DNA from 3 places in the Bradyrhizobium tunisiense genome. Region 1 is predicted to be linked to each of the others. Evidence: predicted binding sites of a transcription regulator. Region 1 holds the regulator's gene; each other region holds the start of a gene.

What was found. The regulator LexA, encoded in region 1, represses DNA repair genes until DNA is damaged. The targets are predictions, from matches to a motif close to TGTTCNNNNTGTGTTCNG.
Region 2: a site for LexA is predicted at 3,910-3,927, ahead of ruvC (crossover junction endodeoxyribonuclease RuvC). Genes of this name have one in related genera too.
Region 3: a site for LexA is predicted at 1,270-1,287, ahead of ACFDR6_RS12990 (single-stranded DNA-binding protein). Genes of this name have one in related genera too.

Annotation. Positions count from the first base shown of each region.
Region 1 covers NZ_JBHLEV010000006.1:305,062-311,169, forward strand. Annotated here, with positions in the region: gene ACFDR6_RS26080 (DUF2171 domain-containing protein) at 1-120, shown strand, start outside; gene ACFDR6_RS26085 (ComEC/Rec2 family competence protein) at 216-2,492, shown strand; gene ACFDR6_RS26090 (GAF domain-containing protein) at 2,504-3,442, opposite strand; gene ACFDR6_RS26095 (hypothetical protein) at 3,651-4,085, opposite strand; gene lexA (transcriptional repressor LexA) at 4,477-5,178, opposite strand; gene ACFDR6_RS26105 (molybdopterin molybdotransferase MoeA) at 5,355-6,108, opposite strand, start outside.
Region 2 covers NZ_JBHLEV010000001.1:193,539-199,646, forward strand. Annotated here, with positions in the region: gene ACFDR6_RS00920 (metallophosphoesterase) at 1-606, opposite strand, end outside; gene ACFDR6_RS00925 (DUF6869 domain-containing protein) at 712-1,581, opposite strand; gene ruvB (Holliday junction branch migration DNA helicase RuvB) at 1,680-2,717, opposite strand; gene ruvA (Holliday junction branch migration protein RuvA) at 2,738-3,355, opposite strand; gene ruvC (crossover junction endodeoxyribonuclease RuvC) at 3,352-3,879, opposite strand; gene ACFDR6_RS00945 (YebC/PmpR family DNA-binding transcriptional regulator) at 4,108-4,854, opposite strand; gene ACFDR6_RS00950 (methyl-accepting chemotaxis protein) at 5,078-6,108, shown strand, end outside.
Region 3 covers NZ_JBHLEV010000002.1:1,161,513-1,167,620, forward strand. Annotated here, with positions in the region: gene gyrA (DNA gyrase subunit A) at 1-265, opposite strand, end outside; gene ACFDR6_RS12990 (single-stranded DNA-binding protein) at 621-1,115, opposite strand; gene ACFDR6_RS12995 (outer membrane protein) at 1,564-2,313, shown strand; gene ACFDR6_RS13000 (outer membrane protein) at 2,541-3,233, shown strand; gene ACFDR6_RS13005 (hypothetical protein) at 3,237-3,383, opposite strand; gene ACFDR6_RS13010 (outer membrane protein) at 3,456-4,208, shown strand; gene uvrA (excinuclease ABC subunit UvrA) at 4,481-6,108, shown strand, end outside.

The DNA.
Region 1 (6,108 bases):
GGCAGCCACAAGGGCCATCATCATTTCATCGACAAGGGCCTGGTCGCCGACGTCGAGGGCAACAAGGTCCGTCTCTCGGCCAAGGCCTCGGTGGCCGTGACCATGGAAGAGGAAAAGTAGGGCGCCCTCTCGCGTTCCCGATATGTACCGCTATTCGCCCGACCGCACGTTCCGGTAGCCTTGGCGGCAATCGCGTCGCGTAGGGTGCAGGGAAGATGGCGGAGCCGGGCCGGCCAGTACGGTCCCAAGGTATTGCCGGGACGTGGCCGGTCGGCCGTGCTGCGCCCGCCGGCGGCTTTGTTCCGGCGGGCTTTGGCATCTGGCCCGCGATCGTCGAAACAATCCGCGCATGGGCCCGCGCCGAGGCCGGTCCCGGGCGTCTGTTGCCGTGGGTGCCGGTCGCCTTCGGCGGCGGCATCGCGCTCTATTTTGCCGCCGATCATGAGCCGGTGCTGTGGGTTGTCGCGACGACGGCGATCGTGCTGCTGCTCGGCGCGATCCTGTTGCGGCGGAGCCGGCTGTTCGCGCCCGCGATCATGATCGCTGCGGTCGCCGCGGGCTTTGCCGTGGCGTCCTGGAAGACGGCGCGCATCGCCCATCCGGTGCTGGCAAAACCGCTCTATTCGGTGTCGCTGTCGGGCTTCGTCGAGACGCGCGATATCCGCGAGCGCACCGATCGTTTCGTGCTGCGCGTCACCGCCATGGAGGCGCAGCGCAGCGACGTCAAGCTGGAACGCGTCCGCCTCTCCGTGCGCAAGGGCACGGCGCCCGAGGTCGGCAGCTTCGTGCAGCTCAAGGCGCGGCTGATGCCGCCGCTCGCGCCGGTCCGCCCCGGCAGCTACGATTTTTCACGCGACATGTTCTTCCAGGGTATCGGCGCCTCCGGCTTCGTGATGGGCGCGATCACGGCTTCTGTCCCGCCGGATGCCGGTGGCCTGCGGCTGCGCTATGCCGCTTTCATGCAGGGCCTGCGCGATGCCATCGACGCCCGCATCCGCTCAACGCTCGAGGGCGACAACCGCGCGATCGCGACGGCGCTGCTCACCGGACGGCGTGATGCGATTTCCGCGCCCGTGAACGATGCGATGTTCATCTCGGGACTCGGACACGTTCTTTCGATCTCGGGCTATCACATGGCGGTGGTCGCGGGCGTCGTCTTCTTCGCGGTGCGCGCGTTGCTGGCCCTGATCCCGGGCCTCGCAGTCGGCTTCGCCATCAAGAAATGGTCGGCCGCAGCCGCCCTGGTGGCGGCCGCGTTCTATCTTCTGCTGTCGGGTGCGGAGGTCGCGACGCAACGCTCGTTCTTCATGACCGCCGTGGTGCTGATCGCGGTGATGGTCGATCGCCGCGCCATTACCTTCCGCACCCTGGCCGTGGCGGCGCTGATCGTGCTTGCGGTTGCGCCCGAGGCGCTGGTGCATCCCAGTTTTCAGATGTCCTTCGCCGCGACGCTCGGGCTGGTGGCACTGGTGCAGATCGGCATGCCGAACCTGCTTGCCTCGCCTGATCATTCGGCGACGGCGCGCGTCGCGCTGTGGGGCGGCCGCGAGATCGCGATGCTGTTCCTGGCCTCGCTGATCGCAGGGCTTGCGACCACGCCCTATGCCGCCTTCCACTTCCATCGCGTCACGCCCTACGGCGTGCTCGCCAATCTCGGTGCGATGCCGGTCGTCTCCGCGCTGGTGATGCCGGCAGGCCTGTTGGGATTGCTCGCGGCGCCCTTCGGGCTCGACGGCATGTTCTGGTGGCTGATGGGGATTGGCATCGACTGGATGGTTGCGGTCTCGCGCTGGGTGGCGGCCTTGCCGGGCGCGGTCGGCCGCATTCCAGCCTTTGGCATCGCGCCACTGATTGCAGCAAGCCTCGGCATCATCGTGATGGGTCTGCTGCGCACGCCCCTGCGCTGGTGCGGTGCCGTGGTGCTGCTGGCCTCCATCGCCTGGGGCCTGTCGGTGCGGCAGCCCGATATCCTGATTGCAGGGGATGGCGCGAGCGTCGCGGTACGCGGCGGGGACGGGCGGTTGCACCTGATCAGGACGGGCAAGGACAATTTCCTGCTGAAGGAGTGGCTGGCGGCCGACGCTGATCCGCGCGATGCCGGCAGCAGCGCGCTGGCCGAAGGCGTGTCGTGCGACGAGTCCGGCTGCGTGACGCCGCTCGCCGACGGGCGGCTGGTCGCGCTGGCCTCGCGCATCGACGCGCTGGCGGACGATTGCAGCCGGGCTGCACTGGTGGTGGCGTCGCGGCCCGCGCCGCCCGATTGCGCGGCAATGGTGGTCGATCGGCAGCGGCTCGCTCGCCAGGGTGCGCTGGCCCTGACGCAGCGTGGCGAGGGTTTTTCCGTGCAGGCGGTGAGGGCGAGAGGCACGAACCGCCCGTGGTTGCCCGCCGGTGCCGGCGAAGGTGATTTCGATGGCAGCCTTGCGCCGAAGGTGGCGCTCCGCAACCGGGACGCTACGCCGTCGGAGGCTGACTTGCAGGCCGACGATTGATTGCGATTGATTTACAGATACCAGGCCAGCACGGCTTCCAGCCTTGCGTTGTCGATGACCGGCAGGGCCACCATCCGGCTCAGCCCGGCTACGCGGGCCTCGGAGCCGGCGATCGAGCTGTCATGGGTGAGATCGTCGTCGAGCGCCGGCATGCCGGTGGCCCATGCGCCGCCGATGCTGCCTTCGCCCCTGCCGATGGATCTACCCGCGTAGAGCGCGGCAAGGTCGGTCTGCGCGCTGCAATCGCCGGCGCGAAAGACCAGCACTGAGCGGGCCTCGTTCGGGACCCAGATCTCGAAGCGTCGCGCAATCGGGGTTGCCTGCGCGGAGAGCAATGTCAGAACCCACGTCTCGGTGCCGGTTCGGTAGGGCACGCCGACCCCCAAATTGATCCCGATCTTGGCCGCGTCCTCCCAGCGCAGGAAGCTCTTGGCGTCGTGCAGGTCCTTGATGATCAGCGGCAGACCCGCCTTCCAGGTGCGTCCGGGCAGGCCGAAGCCGCGCGGAAACCTGGTGTGGCGGGAGTTGAATTCGAACATGTCCGCCATGCCGTAATAGCCGTCGACGAGCGCCATCTCGTGGGAGCGATCGGGATCGTTGTGCCAGAGTTCGATCGCGCCGACATGCGCCTCGTCGTCCCCGCAGAACAGCACCATCACGGCTTGCAGGAATTCGCCCGCGAACACCGGCACCGCCACGCCGCAGGTGAGGCCGGCCGCGACGGCCTGCTCGGTCCGTTTGAAATAGGAGTTGGCGAAGGTCGTGAGGATGACGGGATGGCCAGAGGCCCAGGCCTTGCCGGGAAGTCCCTCGTCATATCCGAAGTGCAGGTCCTCGCTCACGGACTTGAACGCGGACAGCCCTTCGCCGTAGAGGCCGCCGCCGAATTCCAGACGCCTGCGCGTCCGGTCGGGCACCCAGAGTTCAACGACGCGAATGAAGGTCTTCATCGAGCGTGTCCGCCGCCTCAAACCACGACAGCATCGGTCATTTGGCTGCGGAGCGGACGTTCAAAATTCAGGCAGGACGGCTCAAACTTCGTGCGGCGCCGGGCGGGCCGATCGATGTTCGTGAAAACACGAACCATGCCATCTCGCCGGCGTCTGCCGGCGATGGCACTTCAATCCTGGCGGCATCCAGTTGTCAGTCGAGGTGGCGTCAGCCGATCGGCAGGCGCGTGACCGGCGACCGGCTGTCGTCGATGATCTGCGGCTTGTGCTCGCGCTCGCCGACGGGCTGGGTCACCGGCAATTGCAACACGGTGGCACGCTGGCCTTCGACGAGTTGTGTCACCAGCACGTATTTACCGTCAGGGAATTCGATCGCGTCGTGGTGGCGATCGGGAATGTGCGGATCGATCTTGCCGAACTTGCCGACGCGCGAATTGACGGTGCGCGTCCAGATCCAGCGATTGTCGTAGCGGACGTTGTCGGCGAAGGCGAGCTCCGTCCCGGGCAGCAGACAGACGGCCACGGTCGGATCGGCGGCAGAAGCAAAGCCACGCGTCGAGGTGCCGCGGAACGTTGTCGACACGATCGTCTCGCCGACTTCGGCGGGGCGCGATGCAACGGCATGCAGGCTGTAGTCACACATCGGGTGCTCCTCATTCGAAGATAGCAACCCGCGCCTCCCTCGGAGGCGCAAGCCTCTATCAGAGTGGAAGCACGCAACGCTCTGCTTGGTTGTAGGCAAATCTGCGGCTGGTCTGCGGGACGCGATCAAATTATCTTTTCGAATCCGACAGGAACAAAGCTCACATCAATGCATTCGGCGAGGACCAACGTCAGCGGCGCGCGGGCGCCGATGCGTCATGTCTGCTCGAGGACTCGAGACCGCGAAGCAATGGGGGCCTGTGGCGACACGCCGAGGCGTCGCCTCTGAAGAGGGGCCGGACAATCTGCGCAAGACCAGAAGATTGCCCAGCAGGAGCGGATCAGATCCGCTCCAGTCGGAATCATGGGTATCGAATGACCGCCGAGGGCTCTCAGTACTTCCGGTAAAGCCCGATCAGCTTGCCCTGAATCTTGACGCGGTTCGGCGGCAGGATGCGCACCTCATAGGCGGCATTGGCGGGCTCGAGTGCGATCGAGGCGCCGCGGCGGCGGAAGCGCTTGAGCGTGGCCTCCTCGTCGTCGATCAGCGCCACCACGATGTCGCCGGTATCGGCGCTCTCGTTGCGCTGGATCAGCGCCATGTCGCCGTCGAGGATACCTGCCTCGACCATGGAATCGCCGCGCACTTCGAGCGCGTAATGCTCGCCGGAGCCGAGCATGTCGGGCGGCACGCTGATGGTGTGGCTGCGGGTCTGCAACGCCTCGATCGGCGTGCCGGCCGCGATGCGGCCCATCACGGGCACTGCGACGGGCCGCTCGCCCTCGTCAACGGGCGGGCTGGAGCTCGCGCGCACCTTGCCGAGATTGCCCTCGATGACGCTCGGCGTGAAGCCGCGCCGGTTGCCGGCCGCAGCCTGAAGCTCCGGCAGCTTGATGACTTCGATGGCCCGAGCGCGGTTGGGCAGGCGGCGGATGAAGCCACGCTCCTCGAGCGCGGTGATCAGGCGGTGGATGCCCGACTTCGAGCGCAGGTCGAGCGCATCCTTCATCTCGTCGAAGGACGGCGGCACGCCGCTTTCCTTCAAACGTTCACTGATGAACCGCAGAAGCTCGTATTGTTTGCGCGTTAACATCTCGACCTAAGTCCCCCGGTTGATGTCGTTCGATTCCGAGACGATGAATTCAGCGATAAGCCGCTACATGCTCGAAACAAATCATGAACGGACACTATATGTTCGATACATGTTCCGCAACTGCTTAATTTACCGTGAACAGGGGCGAGTTCGCGGAATGCGTGTGGCCGCGCAGTTCAGACGGGGAGGCGCAGCACCTCGCAAGGGCTGCCCGCCTCGGCCTTCGGCGCGAACGGCGGGCGCACGAGAAGTACCTGTGCTGCAGCAAGATTCGCAAGCAGAGAGGAGTCCTGATGGCTGACGGGAACGGCAACGAGCGCGCCGTCGTCGCGCAGCTCCAGGCGCGCGCGCAGATACTCCTCACGCTGGTCGTTGGCGCCGAGATCGCGGCCCAGCACGGCCCGCTCGCGGCGATGATGAATCACCGAACGGCCCGACAGCGCGCGAATCAACGGCACCATGAACAGGAAGGCGCACACATAGGAGGACACCGGATTGCCGGGCAGGCCGATCACGCGCATCGCGCCGAGCCGTCCGTGCATCATCGGCTTGCCGGGCCGAATCGCGATCTTCCAGAACGCCATCGAGATGCCTTCGTCCCGGAGCGCTTGCTGGACCAGATCGTGGTCGCCGACAGATGCGCCGCCCGTCGTGACCAGGATGTCGGTACCGGCCTCGCGGGCGCGCCGGATGCCGGCGGAGGTGGCTGCAAGCGTGTCTGCGGCAACACCGAGGTCGATGGTCTCGGCGCCCTCGCTGCGGGCGAGCGCGTGCAGGGCGTAGCCATTGGAATAGACGATCTGGCCGTGCCCGGGCGTTGAGCCCGGCATCACCAGTTCGTCGCCGGTGGCGAGGATCGCGACCTTCGGACGGCGGCAGACGGCGAGGTGGGGGTAATTCATGGCGGCGGCGAGCGCGAGATCGCGCTCC
Region 2 (6,108 bases), on a different contig from region 1:
GCTGAGATCGTCGGCGCCGAACCGAGCCATGCTGCGAAACCGGCGTGCCGGCAGGAAGGCGAGCTGATCGCCGAGGCCGGCAAGCCAGAACGGGCGGCCGTCCTTGACGAGGCGCACGGCGTCGTTCTCGTAAACAGGGATGCCGGCGGCCTCCAACGCACGATGCGCGATCGTCGGCCCGAGCCCGGTCCGCTGCACCGTCCTGTCGTCCCAATAATCGTGGTTGCCCATGACGGCATGGACGCCGAGCGGCGCCTTGAGGCCGGCCAACACCCTCGCCCACTCCCGCGACGGGATGAGGCGCGTGACCTGATGAAGGCCGGCGACATAGTCGCCGAGCAGCACGATGATATCAGGCTTCAGCGCATTGGTGCGCTCGACGATGCCCTCGATCCGCTCCAGCGACATCCAGGGATCGCAGGCATGGATGTCGGCGATGGCGGCGATCTTCAGCGGAAAATCCGCCGGCCACTGCCGCGGCGTTGGATGATAGCGGGTGACGCGAAGCCGTAGCACCGGCTCGACGCCCACGCCATAGGCGGCGGTCGAGACGCCGAGAGCGGACAGCCCGCCGATGGAACGAATGAAATGACGGCGCGTGATCATGGAAGCCCGTTTCTGATGCAGCCTCTCGATGCGATCCGATTGGAGCGGAATTGGGGTGCGCTCGTGCAGGCCGTTTGCATCCGTGTGCAGAGGCCTGCACAAACATTACCAGCGGCTCTCGCCGATCAGCGCATCCAGCCGTGCTTTCAATTCGTCGGGCGCGCGGTAGTACCAGATACCGCCGAGCAGATCGCGAAAGCGTTCGTTGACACGCGCCTCGCGCTCGATGCGGTCGATCGTGGCAGCGTTGATCACGTCTTCGAGGGGACCTGCGGCCAGCAGCGACAGCAGCACGGGGTTGGCCTCGATCTTCAGGACTTCGAGAACCAGGTCGATCAGGCCATCCGGGTCCTCTTCGCGCAGGTCGCGCTCGAAATCCATGATCGCGAACAGATTGTCATCCTGGTCACGGTCCGACTTGGAATATTGCTCGACCCAGGCGCGGGCGAGCGCTGCGGTCGACAGGCTGGCGCAATCGAGCGGCTCGCGCGGCGTGCGCTTGGCCAGATGGTCGGCCTGCCAAGCCTCGCTATCGGCATGCTCTGCAAGGCGCGACATCAAGGGATCGTCGGGCGCGACGTGCACACCGCCGAGCAGCCAGCGCAATCGGTCATTCTGCATGGCCTCGTGCTCGATACGCTCGATCACGGCCTCGCCGTGCGCATAGAGCAGCGACAGCAAGAACTTGTCGTTGAGCTGCATCACCGTGGGCTTGTCGGCCTCGGTCTTGAGCACCTCCAGCACGAGATCGAGCGCCTGTTGCGGCCGGCGGTGCGGCAGATGGTCGAAATACAGTTTCAAGGCCCAGATGCTGCCGGCCTGGTCGCGCCGGCTCACGCGCTGGAGCGCGCACCACATCGACGCCAGCTCACTGATCGGCATCGGATCGAGGAACGCCTCGGTCTCATCCGGCGTGCGCAGCTGCGGCGCGGCCACGATGACCTCGAGCAAAGCGGTATCGTTCGGCGGCCGCATTCTTCCTACTCCAATCCGTGTGCGTCAGCGGCACTCCAGATCGCCGCGTGTTCGGATTAGTGAGGGGATTGACGCCGCGGGTTCACCGGTTGCGGCTCTCAGTCGTCCTCGGGCGAATCCGTGCCAAACAAGCCGAATTGCGCGGCCGCATCGCGCGAGGGCTCGGCGATGCCGAGATGGCGGAAGGCGTGCGAGGTCAGCAGGCGGCCGCGCGGGGTGCGCTGGAGATAGCCACACTGGATCAGATAGGGCTCGATGATGTCCTCGATCGCATCGCGCGGCTCGGACAGGGCGGCAGCCATGGTCTCGACGCCTACGGGACCGCCGCCATAGTTCATCGCGATGGTCGTGAGATAGCGGCGGTCCATGGCGTCGAGCCCCGCGGCGTCGACCTCGAGCGCGCTCAGCGCGTGGTCGGCAATCTTGCGGTCGATCTTGTCCGCATCGGCCGCCGAGGCGAAATCGCGCACGCGGCGGAGCAGGCGGCCGGCAATGCGCGGCGTGCCGCGGGCACGGCGCGCGATCTCGTTGGCGCCATCGGCGCTCATGCCGACATTGAGCACGCGCGCGCCGCGACTGACGATGCTCTCCAATTCCTCGATCGTGTAGAAATTCAGCCGCACCGGAATGCCGAAGCGATCGCGCAAGGGATTGGTGAGCAGGCCAGCGCGCGTGGTGGCGCCGACGAGGGTGAATTTCGACAGCTCGATCTTCACCGAGCGCGCGGCCGGACCTTCGCCGATGATGAGGTCGAGCTGAAAATCCTCCATCGCGGGATAGAGCACCTCTTCGACCGCCGGGCTGAGGCGATGGATCTCGTCGATGAAGAGCACGTCGCGCTCTTCGAGATTGGTCAGCAGCGCAGCAAGATCGCCGGCCTTGGCGATGACAGGCCCTGACGTGGCGCGGAAACCGACGCCGAGCTCCTTGGCCACGATCTGCGCCAGCGTGGTCTTGCCGAGGCCGGGGGGACCGACGAACAGCACGTGATCCAGCGCCTCGCCGCGCTTGCGCGCCGCCTCGATGAAGATCGAGAGGTTCTTGCGCGCCTGCTGCTGGCCGACGAAATCGGACAGCGATTGCGGACGCAGCGCGGTATCGCCGACATCGTCGCTGCGGCGTTCGGGCGAGACCATGCGGTTGGCCTTGGGATCGCTCACTTCGCGAGCTCCTTCAGGCCGAGACGAATGAGCTGTGCCGTTTCGACATTCTCACCGGCACTACGCGACGCAGACGCAATCGCCGCAGCCGCCTGCGGCTGGCCATAGCCGAGATTGACCAATGCAGAGATCGCATCCGCCACGGGGCGCGGCGCGCGCTGGTCATCGACGGCGCCGGCGAGATGCACCACGGCCGGATCGACATTGGCGAAGGCCGGCGCCTTGTCCTTCAACTCGGTGACGATGCGCTCGGCGACCTTGGGGCCGACGCCGGGTGTCCGCGCCACCGCCGCCTTGTCACGCAACGCAATGGCATTGGCGAGATCGGACGGCGCCAGCGTGCCGAGCACCGCGAGCGCGACCTTGGCGCCGACGCCCTGCACGGTCTGAAGCAGGCGAAACCATTCGCGCTCCTGATCGGTGCGAAAGCCGAACAGCTTGATCTGGTCCTCGCGGACATAGGTCTCGATCGACAGCACGGCGGCTTCGCCCGGCGAGGGCAGATGCTGCAAGGTGCGTGAGGAGCAATGCACCTGATAGCCGACGCCGCCGACGTCGAGGATGACGAAATCCTCGCCGTAGGAATCGATCAGGCCCTTGAGCTTGCCGATCATATCCCCACCACCTTCAGCCTGAGCGCGGTGCTCTGGCGGTGATGGGCGTGGGTGATGGCGATGGCGAGTGCGTCGGCGGCATCCGCGGACGGCGGCTCGGCCTTGGGCAGCAGGATCTTCAGCATCATCGCGATCTGTTGCTTGTCGGCGTGACCGGCGCCGACCACGGTTTTCTTGACCTGGTTCGGCGCGTATTCGGCGACCGGGATGCCGAACATCGCGGGCGCCAGCATGGCGACGCCGCGGGCCTGGCCGAGCTTCAGCGTCGCAACGCCGTCCTTATTGACGAAAGTCTGCTCGACCGCGGCTTCCATCGGCTGATGATTCGCGAGCACGGCCGCGAGCCCCTCATGGATCGCGAGCAGCCGGCTCGCCAGCGGCAGATCGTCCGGCGGCTCCACCGAACCGCAGGCGATGTAGATCAGGCGGTTGCCCTCGGTCTCGATCACGCCCCAGCCGGTACGGCGCAGGCCGGGGTCAATGCCGATGATGCGAACGGGGCCACGAATCGGGAGCGCAGTCATGGGCCAGTGATAGCGGCTGGCCGTCGTGGGGGAAACAGAAACAGAACGGAAGTAACAGGGGAGTGGGGGTCCCGGATGAGCACCGCCGCCCAACCTACATTCCGTCGTCATACCCCGCGAAAGCGGGGTATCCAGTACGCCGCGGCTTATCCGTATCCCTCTGGCGTCTCTGGAATACTGGGTCGCCCGGTCAAGCCGGGCGACGACGGCAGAATTCGGAGCTGGCTATCAGCCGCCCATCTTCGCCATCAGCGCGTCCGACACCTCGAAATTGGCGTAGACCTGCTGGACGTCGTCGTGCTCGTTGAGCAAATCCATCAGCTTGAGCAGCTTCTCGCCGGTCTCGTCGTCGACCGCGACCGTGTTCTGCGGCTTCCAGATCAAAGCGGCCTTGCGCGGCTCGCCGAACTTGGCTTCCAGCGCCTTGGCGACGTCGCGGTAGCCTTCGGTCGAGGCGTAGATCTCGTGGCCGCCCTCGCCGGAGACCACGTCGTCGGCGCCGGCCTCGATTGCGGCATCCAGCACGGCGTCATCGGAGGCGACGCTGCGGTCGTATTCGATGATGCCGGTACGGTCGAACATGAAGGAGACCGAGCCGGTTTCGCCGAGATTGCCGCCCGATTTGGTGAAGAAGGAGCGGATGTCGGAGGCGGCGCGGTTGCGATTGTCGGTCAGCGCCTCGACGATGACGGCGACGCCACCGGGGCCATAGCCCTCGTAGCGGATTTCGTCATAGTTCTCGCCCTCATTGCCGAGCGCCTTCTTGACGGCACGCTCGATATTGTCCTTCGGCATGTTCTCCTGGCGCGCCGCGATGATGGCGGCACGCAGGCGGGGGTTCATGTTGGGGTCGGGCGTGCCCAGCTTGGCGGCGACCGTGATTTCCCGCGCCAGCTTGCCGAACAGCTTCGACTTCTGCGCATCCTGCCGCCCCTTGCGGTGCATGATGTTCTTGAATTGGGAATGTCCGGCCATGCGTGGTCTCTTGAATGGTCTTTGGAGGTGTTCGCCGATGGGGTGGGAAGCGCGGCCTTATAGGCCGCCGGCCCACCGGAATCAAAGGGCTCTGGTGCCCTAAGGTAGCACTGTAGAGGTAGCCGCCGTAATGGTTCGTGCCTAGAGGTCGGGCATCGTTAACCCTGATTTCATTCCGGACTGCGAAAATAGCGTCCACCCGTTCCACGACAAGAGAGACGTGATGGCGTTCGGACTATTTCGGAAGCGTCTGCCGGAGGCGGCTGCGCCTGCACCAGCCCTGCAGGCTGCGCAGCCGGCGGCCCATTCCGAGCCCGTGGCCGCGGCCCAAACTGATTCCGCCCGGGAAATCCTCGAACTGCTGGAACTCGAGCTCGGCGCCATGATCCGCCAGCTCGAGCGCGCCGCCAATTCGGTGGCCGGCGGCGCCGAGGCGACCGCGACGACGCTTGCCGCCATTCGCGACCGCACCGACGCCCTGACCGGCCGCACCAATGCCGCGCAATCGAACGCCTCCACCTTCGCCCATGCCGCCGACAAATTCACCCAGTCCGCCCTCGGCATCGGGGCCCAGGTCCGCGAAGCCGGCAAGCTTGCCGACGAGGCCAGTGCCGCGGCGCAGGAAGCCCGTGCCAATGTCGACCGCTTGCGCGAATCCTCTGCCGCCATCGGCAACGTCGTCAATCTGATCGCCCAGATCGCGCGACAGACGACGCTGCTCGCGCTCAACTCGACCATCGAGGCCGCGCGTGCGGGTGCCGCCGGCAGGGGCTTTGCGGTCGTCGCAACCGAGGTCAAGGCCCTCGCGGTGCAGACGCAAGGCGCCACGGAAGAGATCACGAAGAAGATCGACGCGCTGCAGCGCGACGCCGCCGGCTCGGCAGATGCCGTGCACCGCATTTCGCAGGCGATCGAGGCGATCCGCCCCGTGTTCGAAACCGTCAACGGCGCGGTCGCCGAGCAGAACGCCACCACCAGCGAAGTCTCCGGCAATGCCGCCAGCGCCTCGGAGTTCATCGTCGCGGTCGGCGAGAGCGCGGCCGAAATCGACGCCGCGACCAAGGCGGCCGAGAGCCACGGCGAAAACGTCGCCAGCGCCGGCAAGGCCGTCACGACTTTTGCTCAAAAGCTGAAATCGCGCTGCGCCGTGCTGCTCCGCCAGAGCGAGCACGACGATCGCCGCAAGACGGAACGGCTGCCCTGCCACCTCAAGTTCGAGAGCGCGCGCGGCGTGATGCCGGTCTATGAAATCTC
Region 3 (6,108 bases), on a different contig from region 1:
GATGATACTTACCGATGACGTCACCGACCACGCGGGCGGACTTGACGTACTTCTTGTCGGGCGTGTGCCCCTGCTCGTTCATCGAGAACAGGATGCGGCGGTGCACCGGCTTCAGACCGTCGCGCGCATCGGGCAGCGCCCGCGCCACGATCACGCTCATGGCGTAGTCGAGATAGGACTTCTTCATCTCCTCGAAGATGGAGACGGGGCGAATATCCGAGGGTTGCGCCGGCTGGTCGCCGGGCTTGTCGTCGTCGTCAGCCAAGGGGAAATCCGGTGAGATTTTATCTGGGAATCATATAGCGCATCGAGCCCCTGATAACCACCCTTGCGGGCTCCAGGGAAGCGCTTTTTCCGCTCATTTTTCCAATCACTTACGTCCCTACGGGCAGCTTCGCCGAGGGGCCTGGAACAGGCCTTCCGAAATCGCCTCTGCAGCTCGGCGATCGCGCGGCCCGCACGTCGACGAGCCTGTTTTGCGCTGGCGCCGTCCGAGTTCGACTCAAATATGAAGCGGGCCCGGAAATCCCGAGCCCTTCCTGTCGATTAGCAGGGTTTGCTGACACGAGGTGGAAGGCGCCGCTCTATCGGCCCTGCGCCACTCATTGTCCGGATCGTCCTCAGAACGGGATATCGTCGTCCATGTCGCTGTTGCGGCCACCGCCGCTGGCGGCAACGGGACGGCGCGGCGCGCTGCTGCCGGGGCCGGAGGAGCCGAAATCGCCGCCCGGCTCGTCGCCGAAGCTGCCGCCTCCACCGCCGCCGCGGCCGTCGAGCATCGTGAGCGTCGAATTGAAGCCCTGCAGCACCACCTCCGTCGAGTACTTCTCGACACCGCTCTGATCGGTCCATTTGCGGGTCTGGAGCGCGCCCTCGATGTAAACCTTGGCACCCTTCTTCAGGTACTGTTCGGCGACCTTGCAGAGGCCTTCATTGAAGATCACGACGCGGTGCCACTCGGTCTTCTCCTTGCGCTCGCCGGAGTTCTTGTCGCGCCAGGTTTCCGAAGTGGCGATGCTCAGATTCGCGATCGGCCGCCCGTCCTGCGTGCGGCGGATTTCAGGATCCTTGCCGAGATTTCCAACCAGAATGACCTTGTTGACGCTTCCCGCCATCGCCGCTCTCCACTCCGAATGCCACTAATTTGAAAAAGGCCGAGCGCGCCATCCGCGTTCCTCTGCGCCCTGTTGGGGCGAACCTATACGCTTGCAGGCGCCGCTCGGCCCGTCACCCCAAGGTTATCCCCACATATAGCACCGACGGGCAATTCGTTCCAGATTTGTTCTCGTATAAATCTCCCCAAAATGTGGAGACGGGATGGCGCTTAGATGGCGCTGCGATGGCGGACGAAATGGAACCAAATCGGGTTCCCGTGAATGGGCGAAACCACTTAACATTCATTAAGTTAAGCGCGGACCTATTGCTTCCAAACTGTTGCGCGCCGGGCACGGACTCTGCCGCCTAATCGGGCTATCGTTGTGCCTCGAATTGATGCAAATGGGCCTCGCGCCTGATAGTCCGCCTCGGGGAACTCTGAGAGGCGGATCGACTGGGGAGATTACAATGAAGAAGATTCTCGTTGGCTTCGCCGGCGCAGTTGCGCTGGCCCTCTCGGCTCCGGCCGGTGCTGCGGATCTCGGGGCCCGTCCCTATACAAAGGCGCCGGTCGCCCCCCCCGCTCCGATCTATACCTGGACCGGCTTCTACATCGGTGTGCAGGGCGGCGGCGGCTGGGGTCGCAGCGACGAGACCTTCTTCGGCGCTCCGAACGCTCCGGGCTTCGCTGGATCGCAGGATTACGATACCAGCGGCGGGTTCGTCGGTGGCGTGTTCGGCTACAACTGGCAAGTCAACAATGTCGTATTCGGTATCGAAGGCGACTACCATTGGGCCGACATCAACGGTCGTTCTGCGGAGATCAATGCCGGCCTGGGCGACACCTATTTCACGAGAATCCGCGGCTTCGGCGACATCAAGGGCCGTCTCGGCTACTCGACCGGCCCCGCTCTCTTGTTCATCAGCGGCGGCGCTGCAGTCGGCGACATTCAGCACCGCTATGATGGCGTTCCCGGAAACGTCTTCATCCAGAACAACACCCGCTGGGGTTGGACCGTCGGCGCCGGCGCGGAATACATGTTCGCTCCGAACTGGTCGGCCAAGGTCGAATACAACTACATCGACTTCGGCCGCAGCACGATCCAGTACACCGCCGTGCCTGCCAACCGTTCCGAGTGGAACGATACCGTTCACACCGTCAAGGCAGGTGTGAACTATCACTTCAATTGGGGCGGGATGGGCACCACCAGGTACTGATATCTCTCTGAAATCATTGAATCGAAGGCCGGCCTCGCGCCGGCCTTTTTCGTTTGGTGGCAAAGCAAATGAGTCAACTACGCTTACGTTTTGGGCGCCGTGTGGCTTTTTGGAGACACAACTTGCGGCTTTGCTGGTGTAAGTACGGCGTTAGTTGGACACGACGTCCGCTGCCCTTTCGATCGCGGAAGGCAACAATAGAAACTGGGACTGGGATTAAGTTGAAAATGAAAAAGGTTTTGTTGGCTTCGGCCTGTTTGTTCGCTCTGGCGGCCCCCGCTTCGGCTGCTGATCTCGCAGCCCGCCCCTACACCAAGGCTCCGGTCGCTCCGCTGGCTTCGGTCTACAACTGGACCGGCTTCTACCTCGGTATCGTCGGTGGCGGCGCCTGGGAAGACAGCTCCGGCGACCCGAAGATGAAGGGTGGCTTCGTCGGCGGCACCGCCGGCTACAACTGGCAGACCGGCAACGTCGTGTTCGGCCTCGAGGCTGATGCTGCCTGGGCTGACGTCAGCGCGTCCGCCACCGGTCCGATCCTCGTCCCCGGCTTCGGTGTTGCCACGGCGACTCTGAGCTCGAAGACGGATGCGATGGGCACCGTTCGCGGCCGCATCGGCTGGGCCGTCAACAACGTCCTGTTCTACGGCACGGGTGGTTACGCCTGGATCGACAACAAGCTGAGCGCCAGCGCTCTCGGCGTGACCATCTCCGACAGCAAGTTCCACTCCGGCTGGACCGTCGGTGCGGGCGTCGAGGCGTACTTCGCTCCGAACTGGACCGTCAAGGGCGAGTACCTCTACCGCAGCCTCGGCGGCGAGACCTACTTCTCGGGCACCCTGCCCACCGGCACGCTCGACTTCCACACCGTGCAGGTCGGCGTGAACTATCACTTCGGCGCCCCGGTGGTTGCGAAGTACTAAGCTTCACTCCAACGCTTCGCGTTGCGAAAGGCCGGCCTTGTGCCGGCCTTTTTGTTTGTGCGCGGCAACCCGCTTCGTGCTGGCGTTTTTGGCGAGATGTGGCGCGCCGGTGACACAACCTTCGGCTTCAATGGTGTAAAGCAATGGCATCGGTCGGATCATAGGGGGCCGCTGTCTTCCGCTTTTCGGAAGGCAAGAACGAAACGAAACTGGGGAATCGATATGAAGAAGCTTTTGCTGGCTTCGGCCGGTTTGTTTGCACTCAGCGCGTTGGCGCCGGCCTCAGCGGCCGATCTGGCGGCCCGCCCCTACACCAAGGCTCCGGTCGCGCCGGTCGCGATGTACAACTGGAGCGGTTTCTACATCGGCGTCAACGGCGGTGGCGCCTCGAGCCGCAACTGCTGGGATCTCAACGCTGTCCTCGGCGCGGCAATTCCGGTTGTCTCCGAAGGCTGTCACAACGCCACCGGCGGCGTCGTCGGTGGTCAGGTCGGCTATCGCTGGCAGTCGACCAACTGGGTCTTCGGCCTCGAAGCTCAAGGCGACTGGGCCAATCTCAAGGGATCGAACGCGAGCGCTCCCCTCGCCTTCGCGCCGATCGTCAATCAGACCCGAATCGATGCGATCGGCCTTTTCACCGGCCAGGTCGGCTATGCCTGGAACAACGTGCTCTGGTACGTGAAGGGCGGCGCCGCGGTTACCCATGCCAAATACGATGGTCTTCTGGGCGGCGTCGTCTTCGACAGCGCGAGCGAGACGCGCTGGGGTGGCGCAGTCGGCACCGGCATCGAATTCGGTTTCGCCCCGAACTGGTCTGTTGCCGTCGAATACAACCATCTGTTCATGGGCGGCCGCAATGTCGGGTTCACGGTCCTCGGCGTCAACGACCGTACCGACCGTATCAAGCAGGACGTCGACATGGGCACCGTCCGCCTCAACTACACCTTCGGCGGTCCCGTCGTCGCCCGGTACTGAAATCCCGATCGACCGACGTCACCTCGTCACGAAAGGCCGGCCTCGCGCCGGCCTTTTTGTTTCGGCGGGTGTACGTTCCCCAGCCCCGCTGCTGCCAGATGCCGCCAGCGCCCCAACAATCCGTTGACGATTCGCAACTCCCTCTGGAAATCCGAGCGCGTTCTTCCTACGTTCGCTGACAACCCCATCGGCGCCGATCCCGGTTCCGGGCGAAGCGCGCCTCTTTTGCTGGCGCGGTCGCGCACCCATGGGATTCCTTGAGGGCAACTCGGATGGATGAAGTGATCAAGGCGAAGCGCCAACAGCAGAACGCGGGGGCACACCTGCGCGCAATTACGATCCGCGGCGCGCGCGAGCACAACCTCAAGAACATCGACGTCGAGATTCCCCGCGACAAGCTGGTGGTGTTCACGGGCCTGTCGGGCTCCGGAAAATCCTCGCTCGCCTTCGACACGATCTACGCCGAAGGCCAGCGCCGCTACGTCGAATCGCTGTCGGCCTATGCGCGCCAGTTCCTGGAGATGATGCAGAAGCCCGACGTCGACCAGATCGACGGCCTGTCGCCGGCGATCTCGATCGAGCAGAAGACGACCTCGAAGAACCCGCGCTCCACCGTCGGCACCGTCACCGAGATCTACGACTACATGCGTCTGCTCTGGGCGCGCGTCGGCGTGCCCTATTCGCCGGCCACGGGCCTGCCGATCGAGAGCCAGACCGTCTCGCAGATGGTCGACCGCGTGCTGGCGCTGCCCGAGGGCACCCGCCTTTATCTGCTCGCGCCCGTCGTGCGCGGCCGCAAGGGTGAGTACCGCAAGGAGCTCGCCGAATGGCTCAAGAAGGGCTTTCAGCGCGTCAAGATCGACGGCACCTTTCATGAGCTCGCGGAAGCCCCGGCGCTGGACAAGAAGTTCCCGCACGACATCGACGTCGTGGTCGACCGCATCGTGGTGCGCGCCGACATCGGCCAGCGCCTTGCCGAGAGCTTCGAGACCGCGCTGAAGCTCGCCGAGGGCCTCGCCGTCGTCGAATTCGCCGACGCGCCGGCGGGCGCTGCGCCTGCGGAGGAAAAGGAAAAGAAGAAAACCGCAAAAATCCACGACAAGAGCGGACCCGAGCGCATGCTGTTCTCGGAAAAGTTCGCCTGCCCGGTCTCCGGCTTCACCATCCCCGAGGTCGAGCCGCGCCTGTTCTCGTTCAACAACCCCTACGGCGCCTGCCCCGCCTGCGGCGGCCTCGGCGTCGAGCAGCATGTCGACGAGGACCTCGTCATCCCCGACAAGGAGCTCGCCATCGGCAAGGGCGCGATCGCGCCGTGGGCCAAATCGTCCTCGCCCTATTACGTGCAGACGCTGACGGCGCTCGGCAAGCACTACAAATTCACGCTGATCACCAAGTGGAAGGACCTGCCTAAGAAGACGCAGAACGCCATCCTCCATGGCTCCGGCGAGGACGAGATCAAGTTCTCCTACGAGGACGGGGTGCGTTCCTACGACACCAAGAAGCCGTTCGAGGGCGTCATCACCAACATCAACCGCCGCTACCGCGAAACCGAAAGCGAGTGGGCGCGCGAGGAGCTGGCAAAGTATTTCCACGACGTGCCCTGCGAAGGCTGCAAGGGCTTCCGGCTCAAGCCCGAGGCGCTCTGCGTCAAGATCGGCGGCAAGCATATCGGCGAGATCTCGGAGCTCTCGGTCAGGAAGGCCGGCGAATGGTTCGAGACCGTGCCCGCTGCGCTCAACGCGCAGCAGAACGAGATTGCCGGACGTATCCTGAAAGAGATCCGTGAGCGCCTCACCTTCCTGCTCGACGTCGGCCTCAATTACCTGACGCTGTCCCGCTCCTCCGGTACCTTGTCCGGCGGCGAGAGCCAGCGCATTCGCCTGGCCTCGCAGATCGGCTC